DNA from 2 places in the Mycobacterium sp. 050272 genome. Region 2 is predicted to be linked to the other one. Evidence: riboswitches for the same ligand, from Rfam matches in the RefSeq annotation. Region 2 holds a riboswitch; the other holds the start of a gene.

Region 1 (9,508 bases), on a different contig from region 2:
GACCCCGAGGAGGACGACGACTCGGCGAACCGGGCCAAGGCGCTGCGCATGCTCGCGGTGTTGCCGACCATCGTCGCGGTGGACATGCGGCGCCGGCGCGGGTTGGCGCCGATCCCGCCGCACAGCGCGCTGGGCTACGCCGAGAACTTCCTGCAGATGTGCTTCGGCGAGGTGCCCGAGCCCGCGGTCGTGCAGGCCTTCGAGCAGTCGATGATCCTCTACGCCGAACACGGTTTCAACGCCTCGACGTTTGCCGCGCGGGTGGTGACGTCGACGCAGTCGGACATCTACAGCGCGGTCACCGGGGCCATCGGTGCGCTCAAGGGTGCGCTGCACGGTGGGGCCAACGAGGCGGTGATGCGCGACATGATCGAGATCGGCGAGCCGGGCAATGCGCGAGAGTGGTTGCGCGGCAAGCTGGCCCGCAAGGAGAAGGTCATGGGATTCGGGCACCGGGTCTACAAGAACGGTGACTCCCGGGTGCCGACGATGAAGGAGGCGTTGCACCGCGTCGCGGCGACGCGCCCGCACTCTGGTGGACAGCGCTGGCTGGACATATACGACATCCTGGAAGCCGAGATGTTCGACGCCACCGCCATCTTGCCCAATCTCGACTTCCCGACCGGCCCGGCGTACTACCTGATGGGATTCGACATCGCGTGCTTCACGCCGATCTTCGTGATGAGCAGGATCACCGGGTGGACCGCTCACATCATGGAGCAGGCCGCGTCGAACTCGCTGATCCGCCCTTTGAGCGCGTACTCGGGACGCGAGCAGCGGACACTGGCGCAACGGTGAGCGCCTAGTCCGTCGGCCCGCCATACTGCCAGACCAGGCTGTGGTCGCCGGTCATGGTCGGGTTGCACCACATCGTCCGGCCGTTGGCGTCCTGCGTGGTGGAGTGCAACACCGTGCACGAATCACCGGGTGCGGGGGCCTGACCGTAAGCGATGCCGACGCCGAGCGCGGCGGCCAGCACGCTCGCCAGCGCCGCGGCCGATATCAGTGACCGAAGTCTGCTCATGATGGACATCTCCTAAGCAGGTGCCAAGCCATCACGCTAACCGCCGGAAAACCCGCGGGCAAAGGATGTCATCCGCGATCCGCAACACGGTCGGCTAGAACAGGTTCTAGGGTGGACAACCATGGGATTTCTCCAACCCGAACTGCCGCAGGTCGACATCGACGAGTGGAGCAAGCTGTCCCGCAGCGAAAAGATCCGCCCGATGGCCCGACATTGGGCCGAGGTCGGTTTCGGAACGCCGGTCGTTCTGCATCTGTTCTACGTCGGCAAGATCTTGCTTTACATCCTGTTCGCTTGGTTGTTGGCGGTGCCGACCACTCGCGGGTTGGCGTTCACCGACGTCATGTCGTGGTACGCCGAGCCGATCGTGTTCGAGAAGGTCGTGCTGTACACGATGCTGTTCGAGGTGATCGGGCTGGGCTGCGGCTTCGGGCCGCTGAACAACCGGTTCAACCCGCCCCTGGGGTCGATCCTGTATTGGCTGCGGCCCGACACCATCCGGCTGCCCCCATGGCCCCAGCGCATCCCCGGGACCAAGGGCACCGCCCGCACGCTGGTCGACAACGCGCTGTACGGCCTGTTCTTGCTGGTGACTTTCCTGACGTTGTTCGCCGACGGCACCGGCCCGATTCCGGAGTTGGGCACCCAGATCGGGGTGATTCGCCCGTGGCGGATCGTGCTGATCCTGGTGCTTCTCGGGATCCTGGGACTGCGCGACAAGGTGATCTTCCTGGCCGCCCGCGGTGAGGTATACGCGACGCTGTCGGTGACGTTCCTGTTCGGCGGTGTCGACATGATCATCGCCGCCAAGCTGGTGTTCATGGTGATCTGGATCGGCGCCGCCACATCCAAGCTGAACAAGCACTTTCCGTTCGTGATGTCGACGATGATGTCCAACAACCCGGTGTTCCGGCCCAGATTCATCAAACGGATGTTCTTCGAGAAGTTCCCCGACGATCTGCGGCCCGGACGGTTGTCGCGCGTTTTCGCCCACGTGAGCACCTTCGTCGAGATGTGCGTGCCCATCGCGTTATTCGTCGGGCACGGCGGCTGGTGGACCGCGGTCCCCGCGGCGATCATGGTGATCTTCCACTTCGGCATCTTGTCGGCGATCCCGATGGGCGTGCCGCTGGAGTGGAACGTGTTCATGATCTTCGGCGTCTTCGCGCTGTTCGTCGGCCACACTCACACCGGACTGACCGACCTGAAAAACCCTGTCCTGGTTGGGGTTTTCATCGCGTTCATCGCCTCGATCGTGATCGCGGGCAACCTATTTCCGCGCAAGATCTCGTTCCTGCCCGGCATGCGCTATTACGCCGGCAACTGGGACACCACGCTGTGGTGCATCAAGGCATCGGCGGACAAAAAGATCAACCACAACATCGTCTCGATCGCCAGCATGCCCGCAGCCCAGCTCGAGAAGGTGTACGGCAAGGAACGTGCGCAGATCCCGATGTATCTCGGATATGCGTTCCGCGCCATGAACACTCACGGCCGGGCATTGTTCACCCTGGCGCACCGGGCGATGGCCGGTCAGAACGAAGACGACTACGTGATCACCGACGGGGAGCGGATCTGCAGCACCGCCGTCGGATGGAATTTCGGCGACGGCCATATGCACAACGAACAGCTGATCGCCGCGATGCAGCAGCGCTGCGGATTCCTGCCCGGTGAGGTGCGCGTCGTGCTACTCGACGCCCAGCCGATCCATAAGCAGACGCAGGCCTACCGGCTGGTGGACGCCGCGACGGGCGAATTCGAGCGCGGCATAGTCAAAGTCGCGGACATGGTCACCCGGCAGCCCTGGGACGACCAGGTGCCGGTCCAGGTGCTGTCCGAAGAGCCGGTCGAGCCGCAGCCCCAGGCCGAGGAGCGCGGGGAGCTCGAGCCGGAGGCCCCGCCGAGCGTCACGCCAGAGTGACGCCGAAGCCCGAGCGCCACGCTGGCGTGACGCTCGGCGCTATCGGCGCAAATTAGACTCCTGCACGCACCTCCCGCGCGGCGGCAACCATGTTGCGCAGCGACGCGGTGACCTCGTCGGTGTTGCGCGTCTTGAGGCCGCAGTCGGGGTTGACCCACAGCCGCTGCGCGGGCAGAGCCTGCAGCGCGGCCCGCAGCGACTCAGCCATTTCGCCGGAGCTCGGCACCCGCGGCGAGTGGATGTCGTAGACGCCGGGGCCCACGCTGTTGGCGAAGCCGACCGCGTTGAGATCGTCGAGTACCTCCATATGCGAGCGCGCTGCCTCGATGGACGTGACATCGGCATCCAGGTCGGCGATCGCGCCGATCACCTCGCCGAACTCCGAGTAGCACAGGTGGGTGTGGATCTGGGTCGAGTCGGCGACGCCGGAGGTTGCCAACCGGAAAGAGCCGACGGCCCAACGCAAGTAGTCCTCCTGATCGGCCCGGCGCAGCGGCAGCAGCTCACGCAGCGCGGGCTCGTCGACCTGGATGACCGCGATGCCGGCGGACTCCAGATCCACCGTCTCGTCGCGGATCGCCAGTGCCACCTGATTGGCGGTGTCGGCCAGCGGCTGGTCGTCGCGGACGAACGACCACGCCAGGATCGTCACCGGGCCGGTCAGCATGCCCTTGACCGGCTTGTCGGTCAGGGACTGCGCGTATTTCGCCCACTCCACCGTCATCGGCTGCCGGCGGACGACGTCGCCGTAGAGCACCGGGGGCCGCACGCAGCGGCTGCCGTAGGACTGCACCCAGCCGTTCTTGGTGGCGAAGAAGCCGTCCAGCTGTTCGGCGAAGTACTGCACCATGTCGTTGCGCTCGGGCTCACCGTGCACCAACACGTCGAGGCCGAGCTGCTCCTGCAGCGTGATGACGTCGGAAATCTCCTGTTTCATCCGCCGGTCGTACTCGGCCTCGTCGATCTCACCGGCGACGAGTGCGGCGCGCGCCTTGCGGATCTCGACGGTCTGCGGAAACGACCCGATTGTGGTGGTCGGCAGCGGCGGCAGGTGCAGCCGCTCGTCCTGGCTGACCCGACGTTGTGCGGCGTCGCCGCGGTGAGAACCGGTCGCGACGATCTCTTCGATGCGGGCCCGGACCCGGTCGTTGTGCAGCCGCGGATCCTGCTTGCGGGAGGCGACGGCGGCGTTGGATGCCTCGATCTGCGCGGCGACGGCTTCGCGGCCCTCGTGCAGCGCACGGGACAGCGCCACCACCTCGGCCACCTTCTCCTCACCGAACGCCAGCCAGCTGCGCAGCGCGTCGTCCAGGCCGGTCTCCGGCGCCAGCGAGTACGGCACGTGCAGCGTGGAGCACGAGGTCGACACCGCGACGTGGGCGGCCGAACCCAGCAGGCTCGTCAGCTTGCTCAGCGCCGCCTGCAAGTCAGTCCGCCAGATGTTGCGTCCGTCGACGATGCCGGCCACCAGGGTCTTGTCGGCTAAGCCGGGCGCCCCCGCGATCGCCGTGTCGGCGCCGTACACCAGGTCGACGCCGATCGCCTCGACGGGCGTGCGGGCCAGCGCGCCCAGTGAAGCGCCGGGGTCACCGAAGTAGGTGGCGACGTAGATGGCGGGCCGGTTGCTCACCTTGCCCAGGGCGTTGTAGACGGCTTCGGCCAGCGCGGGGGCGTCGGCGCAGATGTCGGTGACCAGCGCCGGCTCATCGATCTGTACCCACTGCGCGCCTCCAACAGACGGGTCGGCGAGCAGGCTCAGCAGCTCGGAGTAGATTCCCACCAGCTCCTGCAGGCGCTCGATCGGCGCGCCGCCACCGTTGACGCCCTTGCTCAGCAACAGAAACGTGATCGGACCGATGACGACCGGGCGGGCCGGAATCCCTTGCTCGAGAGCCTCTTTCAGCTCGGAGAGCACCTTGTCCGGGTTGAGCTTGAACTTCGTCGCGGGTTCGATCTCGGGAACGATGTAGTGGTAGTTGGTGTCGAACCACTTGGTCATCTCCAACGGCGCGACGTCGGCGTTGCCCCGCGCGGCGGCGAAGTAGCGGTCCAGGTCGTCGGGAACCTGTGCGGCCCGGGCCGGCAACGCGCCCAGCATGACCGCGGTGTCCAGCATCTGGTCGTAGTAGGAGAAGGTGTTCACCGGCACCGAGTCCAATCCGGCATCGACCAGGCCCGTCCAGGTGTCGCGGCGCAGGGTGGCGGCGACTTCTTCGAGTTCCGCGCGGCTGGTTCGGCCTTTCCAATAGCCCTCGGTCGCGCGCTTGAGTTCGCGTTTCGGGCCGATGCGCGCAGAACCGACGACGGTTGCGGTGAATGGTTGGCAGATCACGATATTCGTCCTTCAATCGGCGTGGTGGTCATCGCCGGCGGACGTACAGCCACTCCAACAGCGATTAGCACCTCTTTTTCGTGAAGCACTAACCACCAACGGCTGCAGCCTAACGCCCATTCCACGAGGCGATGAGCCGCCGGACGCGGCGCGCCCGACACAGCTGGCAGGTCTCCGGACTCGCAGGCGCGCACCTGGCGGTGCTCCTAGTGGCCGTCGCTTCCCAGTCGTGAGACCAGTGCATAGGTGACGGCGGTCGTTCCTGCATACCGTTGCGGGACAGTCCCGGATTCTCACCGGGTTCCCTCTCACGAAGCGTTGCTAACGTTGCTTCGCTCGATGCCCGCGCCTTGCGGCGCACGCAAACCAGTTGCGAGAAGGAGTTTAGTCAGCCCGCCAATGCCTCGGCGACCGGGACGTCTCCGTTGTTGAATTCGATGGTCCGCCGGATCGTCGAATCGTCGGAAAGCGCGGTGGCCACGACGAGCGCGACATCGGCACGCGATACCTCACCCTTGCCCTCTTCGCCGACAGCGATGCGCCCGGTCGCGTCGTCCAGCGTGAGGCGGCCGGGACCGAGCACCGTCCAGTCCAGCTTGCTAGCTCGCAGATGGGCGTCCGCGGCGGCCTTGGCCTGGGCATAGGCGAAGAACGGATCATCTTGCGGCACACCATGATCCGGACCGGCACCGAAGTAGGACACCATCACGAACCGCTTGACGCCCGCCTGGCCGGCGGCATCGATCACCCGGATCGCGGCGTCCCGGTCGACGGCATAGGTGCGCGCCGGATTGCCGCCGCCCGCGCCGGCCGAGAAGACGACCGCGTCGTGTCCGGGCAGCAGCTCGGCCAGCGCGTTGGTGTCCAGCTGCTCGATGTCGGCCACCACCGGTTCGGCGCCGGTGGTGGCTACATCGTCGCAGTGGTCGGGATTGCGGAAGACGGAGGTCACTTGCGCGCCTCGTTCGCTCAGGATGCGAGCCAGCTGCAGTGCCACCTTGCCGTGTCCGCCGAAGACGATGATGCGTGCCATGTCGTCGACCGTACGCGCGACTCGTCGGGCAGCTCTGTCAGCTACTTCGCAGTCCGTCGATACCGAGCTCCATAAATTCGTCGTCAGGCACATCGTCGCTGCGGTACCGAGCATAAGTGGAGTCGATCTCCGTTACGACTCTGGGCAATTAGCCGTCGGACAGCCGGTCATGGAAATAATCGTCGTAGGCCGCCAGGTCGAGGAGGCCGTGACCCGAGTAGTTGAACAAGATCACGGTTTCCCGCTGCGTCCGGCGGGCGGCCAGCGCCTCGTCCATTACGCCTCGGATTGCGTGCGCGGTCTCCGGCGCGGGGATGACGCCCTCGCTGCGTGCGAATCGGATGGCGGCCTCCAGCACGGATCGCTGTGAGTACGCTACGGCCTCGATCCACCTGTTTTGCAGGAGGTTTGACACAATCGGCGCCACGCCGTGATAGCGCAGTCCGCCGGCGTGCGTCGCCGGCGGGACGAAGTCGCGTCCGATCGTGTACATCCACATCCGCGGGGTCAGGCCTGCGGCGTCACCGGACTCGTATCGCAGCAGGCCTGCTGTCAGTGACGGGCAGGACTGCGGTTCGACGGCTACCAGACGAGGCCGGCTCCCAGCCGCGGTGCGCGATTGCAGAAACGGCAGCGCCAGACCCGCGAAGTTCGATCCGCCGCCGCATGCGCCGATGACGACATCGGGAGCGCCCTCGCCCGCAAGCCGCAGTTGTTCTTTGGCTTCCAGTCCGATCACCGTCTGATGAAGCAGGACATGATTCAACACAGAGCCGAGCGCATAGTGGGTATCCGGCCTGCCCAGTGCCTCTTCGACTGCTTCGCTGATGGCGATCCCGAGTGAACCGGGACTGTCGGGATCGTTGTGCAGGACTGACTGTCCCGCCTCGGTGGTGCTGGACGGACTTGCAATCACCTCGGCGCCCCACGTCTCCATCAAGATGCGGCGGTACGGCTTCTGCCGGTGCGATGCGGCCACCATGAAGACATGGCACTTCAGGTCGAACAATTGGCAGGCCATCGACACCGCGCTGCCCCATTGTCCAGCACCGGTCTCGGTGGTGATTCGACGAACACCTTCGGCTTTATTGTAATACACCTGGGCGACAGCGGTATTGGCCTTGTGTGAACCAGCCGGTGACACCGACTCGTCCTTGAAGTAAATCCGGGCCGGCGTGCCCAGGAGTTGTTCGAGACGTACCGCTCGCACCAAAGGCGTTGGACGCCAGCGTCTTAAGACGTCAAGCACTTGGCCCGGCACGTCGACCCAGGGCGCGGCGGACATCTCCTGTTCGATCAGAGCCTGGGGAAAGAGGGCGCGTAGATCGTCGCCCTCGGCCCCTCGATCGAGGACCGGGTGCCGCGGTGGCTGCAGTGGCGAGGGGAGGCTAGACGCTGCGTTGAACCATGCCGCCGGGATATCGTCGGGCTTCAGTACATAGCGCAAGGCGACTCCTATCCGGTGAAACGCTTGAGGTATCGCACACCGGCATGTCCGGGCAAGCGTTGGCTCCCCGGCGCCCGCTTGCGCGAAACATTATCCGGCGATGGACAGTTGGGGTATCCGAGTGCCTCCAGCGCCTGCAATTCGGCATCGTTTGATTTGACGTCAAGGGACGCTATCGCCTCGTCGATTTTGTCGATACTGCTCGCTGCGACAATCGGCGCTGTCACCGCGGGTTTGGGGGGTGAAGCAAAGATCGCGGAGAGTTCTCCGGTTATCAACACGGAAGGCGAGTCGAACCGGATCAGCGTTCTCGACGTACACCATGTGTGACCTCAGTTCACTGCCCGATACCGGTAATGGCTTCGTCGGTGAGGACACGGCATGCGGTCGCCATGGACCTGAGGGTGGTAGCCAGTCGCGCGGGTCGGCTTCAAGCCTCTGCTGGTCGGTGAAAAAAATGAAAGGTGTCACGACATGCCCGGCACGCCTACGGACAACTGGTTTCGCACCCGATCGCCCGAGCACGCGATTCACCTTTGCGAATCGGCTTTTCACTCGCACAAGCTCGCGCTGCTCGGCCCCGCCGACCGGTTCGGCTTCAGCCAGCGCTTGATACACGCCGGGCCGGTCACGCTGGCCGATCTGAGCTATGACACCGACGTGTCGCTTCGTTTCTCGGCCGGTCGCGACAGTTACTACGTACACCTCCCGGTCGACGGCCGGCTTGAGTCGCAATACCGCGGACAACGGTGGGTTTCGACTCCCGCCACGGCGACGATCTACGGCCCCGACGCCGAGATGAGCGTGACGCGGTGGCCCGCGGCCAGCCGGCACCTGGGGGTCAAGATCGACCAACTCGTTGTCGATGCGGCCCTCGAAACGCTTTTGGGGAACCCGGCAGCATCGTCCGTTCCCTTCGCCGTCACGCTGCCTCTGGCCGACCATGCCGTCCGGAGCTGGGTGACCCAGGTGCATTGGCTCAATCGGGAGCTGGCCCGTTCAGACAGCCCGATGTGGCATCCGGCCGTGTTGGACCCGCTGGTGGAAAGCCTGGTGCACGGCCTGCTGCTGGTGGCCGACCATCCCCATCGTGAGGCTCTTTCATCGCCCGTCCGACCCGTCCGGCCGACGGCCGTTCGCGCGGCGATGGACATCATCGAGAGCACCCCGCAATCAGCTCTGACGACGTCGCGGTTGGCGCTCGAGTGCCACGTCAGCGTCCGCGCATTGCAGGAAGGTTTTCGCCGGCACGTAGGGATGTCGCCCATGGCATACCTGCGCGTGGTCAGGCTCCGTCGCGCGCACGGTGAGCTGCGATCGGCCCACTCTGCCAACGCCGGCGTCGCCGTCATCGCGCATCGCTGGGGATTCGGGCACCTCGGCCGTTTCGCGGCCGCTTACCAGGCGATGTACGGAGAGCCGCCGCTGCAGACCCTGCGCGGTACGCGTAATCGCAAAGGTTGTCCGGGCAACGCGGACCGATAGCCGAAAACCGCACTCCAGAGCTCAGGAGGTCGCTCGAGCGGTGCCGGCGGCGTCACCCTGAAGTATCCGCGGCCGGCCATCCGAGACGCCGCCCAGCCCTGGAAGCGAGAAGTTAGATGACATCAACCTCCCTGGAGATCGGTCGTCCCACAGTGGAATTCGCCGAACGGGTCCGCCGCAACCAGCGACGGCTTGGTGCGGAGTTGAAGCCGCAATACGACTTCATCGTGTGCGGATCGGGATCGAGCGGCTCGGTGGTGGCCCGG
Region 2 (9,508 bases):
CGGTGACGGAGCAGCTGTCGAGCGCAGCACGTCTCCCGACCGTAGAGGTGCCGCTACGCGCGGCAGGTGCGCGGGACAGCGAGCGCGCGAAAGGGTGCAAGAGATGGTGACGAGCGCATGACCGATGACGAGCCCCGCTCCAGCGACGCGCCCAAACCGGCACCCCGTCCCGGGCCGCGACCGGGTCCCCGCCCTGGGCCGACACCGCGACCCAGCGCCCACCCGGTGGTGTTGCCACCGGCCGGCAATCCACATCAGTACGGACGCGTCGACGACGACGGGACGGTCTGGTTGGTCAGCTCGGCCGGCGAACGCATCATCGGTTCCTGGCAGGCCGGCGACCGTGAGGCCGCATTCGCCCACTTCGGCAGGCGATTCGAGGACCTGAGCACCGAAGTCACGCTGATGGAGGAACGGCTGGCCTCCGGAAGCGGCGATGCCCGCAAGATCAAGGCCAACGCGGCCGCGCTGGCCCAGACGTTGCCGACGGCCTCGGTGCTGGGCGACGTCGACGCGCTCGCCGGCCGGCTGACCGTCCTGGTGGAGCACGCCGAAGCCTCGGTCGCCGCCGAACGCGCCCGCCGCGACGAGCATCGAGCCGCGCAGACCGCCCGCAAGGAGGCGCTGGCCGCCGAGGCCGAGGATCTGGCCGCCAACTCGACGCACTGGAAGGTCGCCGGGGACCGGATGCGCGAGATTCTCGATGAGTGGAAGACGATCACCGGACTGGATCGCAAGGTCGACGACGCGCTGTGGAAGCGCTATTCGGCCGCGCGCGAAGCGTTCAACCGGAGGCGGGGTTCGCACTTCGCTGAGTTGGACCGCGAGCGCGCGGGCGTGCGGCAGTCCAAGGAGCGACTGTGCGAGCGAGCCGAGGAGCTGTCCGATTCGACGGACTGGGCCGCGACGAGCGCCGAATTCCGCAATTTGCTGACCGAGTGGAAATCGGTGGGGCGCGCGACCCGTGAGGTCGACGACGCGCTGTGGAAGCGCTTCAAGGCTGCCCAGGATGCCTTCTTCTCCGCCCGTAATGCCGTGACAGCGGAGAAGGATCAGGAGTTGCGGGCCAACGCCACCGCCAAGGAGGCGCTGCTGGCCGAGGCCGAGAAGATCGACACCAGCAACCACGAAGCGGCCCGGGCGGCATTGCGGTCGATCGCCGACAAATGGGACGCGATCGGCAAGGTGCCCCGGGAACGGTCAGCCGACCTGGAGCGGCGGCTGCGTGCCGTCGAGAAGAAGGTGCGCGACGCCGGCGAATCGAATTGGTCTGACCCCGAAGCGCAGGCACGCGCCGAGCAGTTCGCCACCCGCGCCGAGCATTACGAGCAGCAGGCCCGCAAGGCGGCCGCGGCCGGCCGAACCAAGGAAGCCGAAGAGGCGCAAGCCAACGCCGAACAATGGCGGCAGTGGGCGCAAGCGGCCGCCGAGGCGCTGACCCGTAGGTCCTAGCGACCCGCCGCCTGGTCCGGCGGCGGCGCCTGGACGTCGGGACCATCGGGGATGTCCGGGTCACCCAGGCTCTCCAGCAGCGTCCTGGACTGTTGCTCGGCGCTGACCCGGCGCCGCTGCTCCTCGGCCGCGAGTTGCACGATCGTGCGCGACCACACCACGCGGGCCCAGTGGAACGTCAAGAGGATCACCGTGATCCACGCGACCCACAGCCCGATCCCCGGGCCGGGATGACCGGCCGCCGCGGTCTGGCGCGACCACACCGCCAACAACCCGGTCGCGCTGGCTATCGACGAGCCCGCCAGCGCGATCCAGGCCAGCGCCCAGCGCCGGGTCAGTAGTGCCAGCATCGAGAACCCGACACCGAAAACCAGTGTGAACCAGAGGAATACCTTCGACGGCAGCGACAACGCGGCCGCACCGGCGCCGTGGCTGCTGAACAATACATCCCAGCCGCGGACCTGGCCGGTATGCGGCAAGATGAACGATCCGAGCAGCACGAACACCAGGATGGCGACGATCAATGCCCTTGGGCCGGGGTCGATTTCGCGTGCAACGCGGCGTTCGGCGGCCTCGATCTCGGAGCGCAGCGCATCAAGATCCGGATGTTCGTTCGTCATCGGGTACATCCCTGGGTTTCGACTGTTTGAATTGCCGGCCCAATGCCGGGCATGCCCAAACCGACACCGCCGGCGCGCCGTCCGGCGGCGTGCCCGTCACCGGCCCGGGTGCGGCGGTGGGTCAGGATGCCGGCGTCGGCGATCAGGTGGTGCGGGGCGGCCCCGGTGACCACGGTGGTGATGATGTCTCCGGGGCGCACCGGGGTGTCGGCGGTGAAGTGCACCAGCCGGCCGTCACGGGCGCGCCCGGTCATGCGAGCGGTGCGCGCGTCCTTGCGGCCCTCGCCGGTCGCGACCAGCAATTCGACCTGCCGGCCGACCAGTTCGCGGTTGCCCTCCAGCGAAATTTGCTCCTGCAATTCGACCAGCCGCATATAGCGTTCCTGCACAACGTCTTTCGGCAGCTGTCCGTCGAGTTCGGCGGCCGGGGTTCCGGGCCGCTTCGAGTACTGGAAGGTGAACGCGGCCGCAAACCGGGCCTGGCGCACCACGTCGAGGGTGGCCGCGAAGTCCTCCTCGGTTTCGCCGGGGAATCCGACGATCAGGTCGGTGGTGATGGCCGCGTGCGGCATCGCCGTGCGCACGCGGTCGATGATGCCGAGGTAGCGTTGCGCGCGATACGAGCGCCGCATCGCCCGCAGCACCCGGTCCGACCCCGACTGCAACGGCATATGCAGGGCCGGGCACACGTTGGGCGTCTGAGCCATCGCATCGATGACGTCGTCGGTGAACTCTGCCGGGTGCGGGGAGGTGAACCGCACGCGTTCCAGTCCGTCGATGTCCCCGCAGGCGCGCAGCAGCTCGGCGAAGGCGCCGCGGTTGCGGGACACAGCGGGATCGGCGAACGAGACACCGTATGCGTTGACGTTCTGCCCGAGCAGCGTGACTTCCAGGACGCCGTCGGCCACCAACGATCGCACTTCGGCGAGAATGTCGGCCGGGCTGCGGTCGACCTCCTTGCCGCGCAGCGACGGGACGATGCAGAACGTGCAGCTGTTGTTGCAGCCGACAGAGATGGAAACCCAAGCAGCATAGGCGGATTCGCGGGCGCTCGGCAGCGACGATGGAAATTCCTGCAGCGCCTCGACGATCTCCACCTGGGCGACCTTGTTGTGCCGGGCCCGCTCCAGCAGGGTGGGCAGCGACCCGATGTTGTGCGTGCCGAAGACCACATCGACCCAGGGCGCCTTGCGCAGCAGGGAGTCTCGGTCTTTCTGGGCCAGGCAACCACCGACGGCGATCTGGAAGTCGGGGTTGTCGCGTTTGCGCGGGGCCAGGTGGCTGATGTTTCCGTACAGCTTGTTGTCGGCGTTTTCGCGCACCGCGCAGGTGTTGAAGACCACCACATCGGCGTCGGCGCCCTCGTCGGCGCGTTGGTAACCGGCGGCCTCGAGCAGACCCGCCAACCGCTCGGAGTCGTGGACGTTCATCTGGCAGCCGTAGGTGCGAACCTGATAGGTGCGCCCCGACCCCGTCGCGGGCCCGGCCAGGCTCGCGGCGTCCGGTGCCACGGTCGAAGTCACGGGGCCATGGTACGGCGACCGGGGCCTACCCCATGAACCCCCAGCTAGACGCGGCGGCGTTCGCGCTGGCAGCCCTACCCGGATGCGGCTTCGCCCAGGCCCGCGGCCAGGTCTGCGCCGGTGACGCCGCGGAACCACTGCCCGAGCAGTTCCGCGTTGAGTTGGGGTTGGATTCCGGAGGTTCCGGCCAGGCCCGGTGAGCCGGCCACTCCGGGTACAGCGGCTATTCCAGCGCTTGATGTCCCCGCGGTCACCGGCGCCACCGGGGTCACGGCTGCGGGGGCGACGTTGATGCTGCTTTGCGCTGCGACAGTGAGGACGCCGGTGCTTGGGCTCCAGGTGAACGCGTTGGCGGCGCCCGTGACGTCAACGGCGCTCTGCGAGACGGTCAACGACGCCACCGTAGTGCCGTTGTTCAGCACATACACCGAGCCGCTCTCGACGGTGAAGCTCATGGCTCCGGTCGTCGAATATGACGGAAAGAAGAAACCGCCGGGGTCAAGGGTGATGGTGTCGCCCACGATGCTGCCGCCGCCCACGTTCGAGGTGCCCCCCTGGATGACGTGAATGACGGCACCGTTGTTCGAGGCAAAACCTCGCGGAAATCCGCGTACGACCTGAGCGCTGACGCCGGGATTGAAGGTGACCCGCGCGTTGCCCGGCTGAAGGTTGATGATGTTGCCGGGTTGCAGGGTGGGGTCCGCGAGTCGCGCGAGGTCACTCGATGCGTTCGACTTGGTGGTCTGAGGTGGCTCGCCAAAGGAGGCCAGTGTGCTCGCCGACTCCGAATCGCCGGCGTAGGCATACATCGCGGTGGCGTCTTGGACCCACATCTCCATGTACTGGACTTCGGTGACCGCGATCGCGGGGGTGTTCTGCCCGAAGAAGTTAGTCGCCACCAAGACCGCCAGCTGTGCCCGGTTAGCCTCGATCACCGGCGGGGGCACGGTCAACGCGAAGGCTGTTTCGTAGGCAGCGACCGCGTCATACGCCTGGGCGGCGGTTTGCCCGGCGTACGACGCACTGGCATGCAACCACTGCACGTAGGGGCCGGCCGCGGCCGTCATCAGCATCGATGACGGGCCGAGCCATGCCTGGCCGGTCAGCGCCGCAAGCTCTGAGGCATACCCGCCGGCGGTGGACTCCAGCGCGGCCGCCACCGCGTCCCAACCGGCGGCGGCCGCCAACATCGGTCCCGCCCCAGGTCCTGAATACATCAGCCCGGAGTTGAGCTCCGGCGGCATTAACGCAAAGTCCATCGCCGTGTGTCCTCCGCTTTTCAGCTACCTGCGCCGCATCAGCCGGGGTGAACATGCGATGCCCCGGCTATCTGAGCCCCCACCCGTGAGGCCTCAGCTAGCTAAACGGGCGTGGCTGAACTCCCCGTGACAGCACGCCGAAGCACTCACGAAGCTAAGCGGTCGACGAAAAAGACGCGGGCGTCAATATTTCGCGGACGTGTCGAATGCCGGTCCAGCCGAACCTGAGAATTAATCGACTAGACCCGGCGGCGTTCCCGTTCGGCGTTCAGCTCGGCGAGGACAACCTCGCAGGCCAGGTTCTGGCCATAGCCACGGCGAGCCAGCATGCCCACCAGCCGGCGGGTGATCCGCGCGTCGTCCCCGCTCAGCGTTTCCCGCCGCAGCTTGGCCCGCACCAATTCTTCGGCCCGGCTTCGCTCGGCACCGGCGTCGATCGTGGCCAGTGCGGTATTGATGACCTCTTTGTCGACTCCCTTGGTGTGCAGCTCGGCGGCCAACGCGCGCCTGCTTTTCCCCGCGTGCGCGTGCCGGGACCGCACCCACTGCTCGGCGAAGTCCCGGTCGTCCACCAGCCCGACAGCGGCCAGCCGGTCGAGCACCCGAGCACTGACGTCGTCGGGGTATCCACGTTTGGCGAGCTGGCCGGACAACTCGGCCCGGGTGCGCGACCTCGCGGTGAGCAGGCGCAGGCACAGCGCCCGCGCCTGCTCCTCGCGGGCAGGCTCAGAAATCGACGGGGGCGGGGAGGACGTCGTCATCGGTCAGTACCGCGCCAATGCCCAACTTTTCCTTGATCTTCTTCTCGATCTCGTTGGCGATATCGGCGTTCTCCACCAGGAAGTTGCGGACGTTCTCCTTGCCCTGGCCGAGCTGCTCGCCCTCATAGGTGAACCAGGAACCGGACTTGCGGATGAAGCCCTGATCCACACCCATGTCGATCAGCGACCCCTCCCTGCTGATGCCGCGGCCGTAGAGGATGTCGAACTCGGCCTGCTTGAACGGCGGCGACACCTTGTTCTTGACGACCTTGACCCGGGTGCGGTTACCGACCGCATCGGTGCCGTCCTTGAGTGTCTCGATCCGGCGCACATCCAGGCGCACCGACGCGTAGAACTTCAAAGCCTTTCCACCCGTGGTGGTTTCGGGGCTGCCGAACATCACCCCGATCTTCTCGCGGAGCTGGTTGATGAAGATCGCGGTGGTCCCCGAATTGTTCAGTGCGCCAGTCATTTTCCGCAGTGCCTGGCTCATCAGCCGGGCTTGTAGCCCGACGTGGCTGTCACCCATCTCGCCCTCGAGTTCCGCGCGCGGCACCAATGCGGCCACCGAGTCGATGACCAGAATGTCCAGGGCGCCGGAGCGGATCAGCATGTCGGCGATCTCGAGGGCCTGCTCACCGGTGTCGGGCTGGCTGACCAGCAAGGAATCGGTGTCGACGCCGAGTTTCCTGGCGTAATCCGGGTCCAGGGCGTGCTCGGCGTCGATGAACGCCGCAACACCCCCGGCAGCCTGGGCATTGGCCACCGCGTGCAGGGCGACGGTCGTCTTACCCGAGGATTCCGGGCCGTAGATCTCCACGACCCGGCCGCGTGGCAGGCCGCCGATGCCCAGGGCCACGTCCAATGCGATGGATCCGGTCGGAATGACCGAGATCGGCTGACGCTGCTCGTCGCCGAGACGCATCACCGAGCCTTTGCCGTAGCTCTTCTCGATCTGGGCCATCGCCAGTTCGAGAGCCTTCTCACGGTCGGGCGCTTGCGCCATGGTGCTCTCCTATAGTCGGTGTTCTTCTGACCGGTATCGGTCGGTTGGCCGTGACACTAGAGATGGCCACCGACAAGTCGTCGCCTTCTTCGAGTGATCCCCACAGTAGACGAACACCTGTTCGATTCAAGTTCGACACGCCGGACCGGCTGCGTGTGGCAATATCGGCTACCGACAGTGCGCCGACGGGCCTGCATGAAGAGGAAACCGGTGCGAATCCGGTGCGGTCCCGCCACTGTGATCGGGCACGTTGCGACCCGAGAGCCAGATACTCTCCGCCGGCGCTTCCTCACTAGACGCTGGGGCGGATCTCCCCAGAGAGGCTGGTTGCGCACGCATGGATATCTCCGGTGAGCTTGCCGAAATATCTTCCTATAAAGGGTTTTTCGCACTGACTGTGGGCGGCGGGGCGACAGGATGGCACCCGATCCGTCAGGACTACGCCGATGGCTTTGCGGGTTTGATCGACACCACGGCTCAGCGCTACCACACGACGGACCTGCGGATCGGCGCCTCCCTGGTCCATCTCGGCCACGCCACCCGGTTGTGGTCACCGGCGCTGGCCTGCGCGTTGGCCCACGGCGTCGTCCCGGACCTGCAACACCTGGAACGTGCCGACGACGGGGCGCAGCTGCGCCTGCCCGAGCCCGTCGGAGAGCCGGTCGCGGACAGTGCGGCCGAGTTGTATCGCCTTGTGGTGCAACACCATATGCAGCCGTTTGCGGCCGGCCTGCGGGTAAAACTGGCGCCCGCCCTGGTGGCGGGCAACATCGCGTCCGCACTCGTCGGCGCATCGCGGGCGCTGCTCGCGGCCCGACCGGACCTGCGGGCACGGATCGTCGAGATCACCGCGTCCCTGCTCGACACCGGCGTGCTGTCCGGATCCGGCATCATCACCGGCTCACACCTGAGCTTCAAGCGCGACAGCTGCTGCCTGTTCTATCGCCTGCCCGGGCGATCGGTCTGCGGTGACTGCGTGTTTCGCCAGGCACCGCGCTCGACCCGGCGTTGAGTGAGCGGCCAAAGCGTCGAGTGTGCGGCCCCGGCGCTGAGCGTGCGCGCCCACGGCGCGGTTTCGGCCGATTCACCGCCCTGGCCGCACCCGCAAATCCGCCAGCGCACCCGCAAAGCCTCCAGCGCACACTCGACGGGAAGCTGGCGAGCTAAAAGCTCACCATTGCTCGCGGGGCACGTCGAAGTCGACGCACAACGCCCGCCAGACGTCGCGGGGTTCGATGCCGTCCTCGATCGCCTGGGCGGCGGTGCGGCCGTCAAAACCCGGCAGCACGTGATCTACCAGTACCGATGCGCCGTAGGCAGCACCGAATCGCAGCACCACCCGCTCGTTGAACTCCGTCAGCCGCACGCCAGCCAACATACCGAGCCCGGCTATTTCGCGAGCGCCAGCGCTTGGTGGCACACCCGAACCGGGTCGGCGACGCGGTGGATACCGGACGCGGCGGTGCGTGCGGCATCGCGGTAGCTCGGCGTGGACAACACCTCGTTGACCGCGTCGGCCAGCGCATCGGCGGTCAGCGGCCGAATCAGCCGCGCGCTCCCCTGCCGCTGCACCCGGTTGGCGATCTCCCACTGATCCCCGCCGCCGGGAACCACCACCAGCGGTACCCCGGCCAGCAGCGTCTTGGCGACCATGCCGTGGCCGCCGCCGCAGATCACGACGTCGGCATGACAGAGCAACTCGTCCTGACGGCCCAGCCCGACAACCGCCCACGGTGGCACCGTCAGATCCGGTCCGTTCAACCGCGACACCAGCAGGCGCGAACCCGCCGGCAACGTCTCCCCCGGCGTCAGGCACCCCAGCGCGACTTCGGCAAGACCCTCGGTCCCGATCAAGGCGGTCGACGGCGCGATGACGATCACCGGCCCGGAGTCAGCCGGGACCTCGAGGATGCGATCGGTCGGCTCGAAGTGCAGCGGACCGACGACGACGGCCTCGGCCGGCCAGTCCGGACGGGACACCTCCAGCGCGGGCAGCGTCGCGATCAGCCGTCGCAGCGGACCGGGATCGCGCGCCGGCAGTCCGATCTCGGTGCGCGCCATCTCGCGCTGCTGCAGACCCGCGCGCACCGAGCGCGCCGTCAGCGCCCGCATCGCGGCGTCGCGCAGCCAGCCGCGAATGCCGGTACCCGGCGCCAGCCCGCTGCCGATCGGCGGCAACCCGCGAGACGGCAGGTACAGCGGGTGCGGGTTGAGCTCGATCCAGGGGATCCCGAGCAGCTCGGCGGCCATGCCACCGCCGGCGGTGATGACGTCGGACACCACCAGGTCGGGCGCCAGCTCGCGCAGCGCCGCGACATTGAGCACCGCCATTCGCGCCGCGCGCCGGTGGATTCGGGCCCCGGCGTCGACGTCTTCGTCGGTCGCGGCCAGCCCGTCGAGCGCGAATGCCTCGATGCCGACGTCGCGGGCGGCTTGCAGCCATTCCTCGCCGGTGAACAGGCTCGGCTCATCGCCCGCGTCCCGGAAGCGCTGACACAACGCGATCGCGGGAAACGAGTGCCCGGGATCAGGCCCGGCGACCACGGCGACTCGCACCGCCTTACCCTGCCACAGTGCCTCACGGGGACGCGCCTACGCTGGCACCATGACCGAGCTGACCGGAACAGCCGTCGCGAACACGCGCACGGTCGAGACTTTTCTCAACGCCCTGATGGACGCGGACTTCGACACCGCGGATGCCTCGCTGGACGACAACCTCGTCTACGAAAACGTCGGATTGCCGACAATCCACGGCCGTGCCCGAGCCATGAAGCTGTTCCGCCGAATGGACGGCCGCGCCGGATTCGAGGTGAAGATTCACCGCATTGCCGCCGACGGTGCCGCGGTGCTCACCGAACGCAGCGATGCACTGATCCTGGGCCCGCTA

The links. Region 2 has a riboswitch for cobalamin ahead of AAHS21_RS25715 ((2Fe-2S)-binding protein). Riboswitches for the same ligand answer to the same signal wherever they lie in the genome.
Region 1: linked by a shared signal. The riboswitch ahead of metE (5-methyltetrahydropteroyltriglutamate--homocysteine S-methyltransferase) and the one ahead of AAHS21_RS25715 ((2Fe-2S)-binding protein) in region 2 are both predicted to bind cobalamin.

The regions. Positions count from the first base shown of each region.
Region 1 covers NZ_JBCHKV010000002.1:174,660-184,167, reverse strand. Annotated here, with positions in the region: gene AAHS21_RS05605 (bifunctional 2-methylcitrate synthase/citrate synthase) at 1-798, shown strand, start outside; gene AAHS21_RS05600 (hypothetical protein) at 803-1,024, opposite strand; gene AAHS21_RS05595 (DUF3556 domain-containing protein) at 1,146-2,945, shown strand; gene metE (5-methyltetrahydropteroyltriglutamate--homocysteine S-methyltransferase) at 2,998-5,277, opposite strand; cobalamin riboswitch at 5,425-5,618, opposite strand; gene AAHS21_RS05585 (SDR family oxidoreductase) at 5,666-6,310, opposite strand; gene AAHS21_RS05580 (TrpB-like pyridoxal phosphate-dependent enzyme) at 6,459-7,757, opposite strand; gene AAHS21_RS05575 (AraC family transcriptional regulator) at 8,232-9,242, shown strand; gene AAHS21_RS05570 (GMC family oxidoreductase) at 9,359-9,508, shown strand, end outside.
Region 2 covers NZ_JBCHKV010000017.1:86,398-95,905, forward strand. Annotated here, with positions in the region: gene AAHS21_RS25685 (DUF349 domain-containing protein) at 118-1,452, shown strand; gene AAHS21_RS25690 (hypothetical protein) at 1,449-2,081, opposite strand; gene miaB (tRNA (N6-isopentenyl adenosine(37)-C2)-methylthiotransferase MiaB) at 2,069-3,595, opposite strand; gene AAHS21_RS25700 (PPE family protein) at 3,670-4,854, opposite strand; gene recX (recombination regulator RecX) at 5,094-5,615, opposite strand; gene recA (recombinase RecA) at 5,581-6,621, opposite strand; cobalamin riboswitch at 6,780-6,916, shown strand; gene AAHS21_RS25715 ((2Fe-2S)-binding protein) at 6,959-7,633, shown strand; gene AAHS21_RS25720 (DUF3046 domain-containing protein) at 7,793-7,999, opposite strand; gene AAHS21_RS25725 (glycosyltransferase) at 8,011-9,177, opposite strand; gene AAHS21_RS25730 (limonene-1,2-epoxide hydrolase) at 9,227-9,508, shown strand, end outside.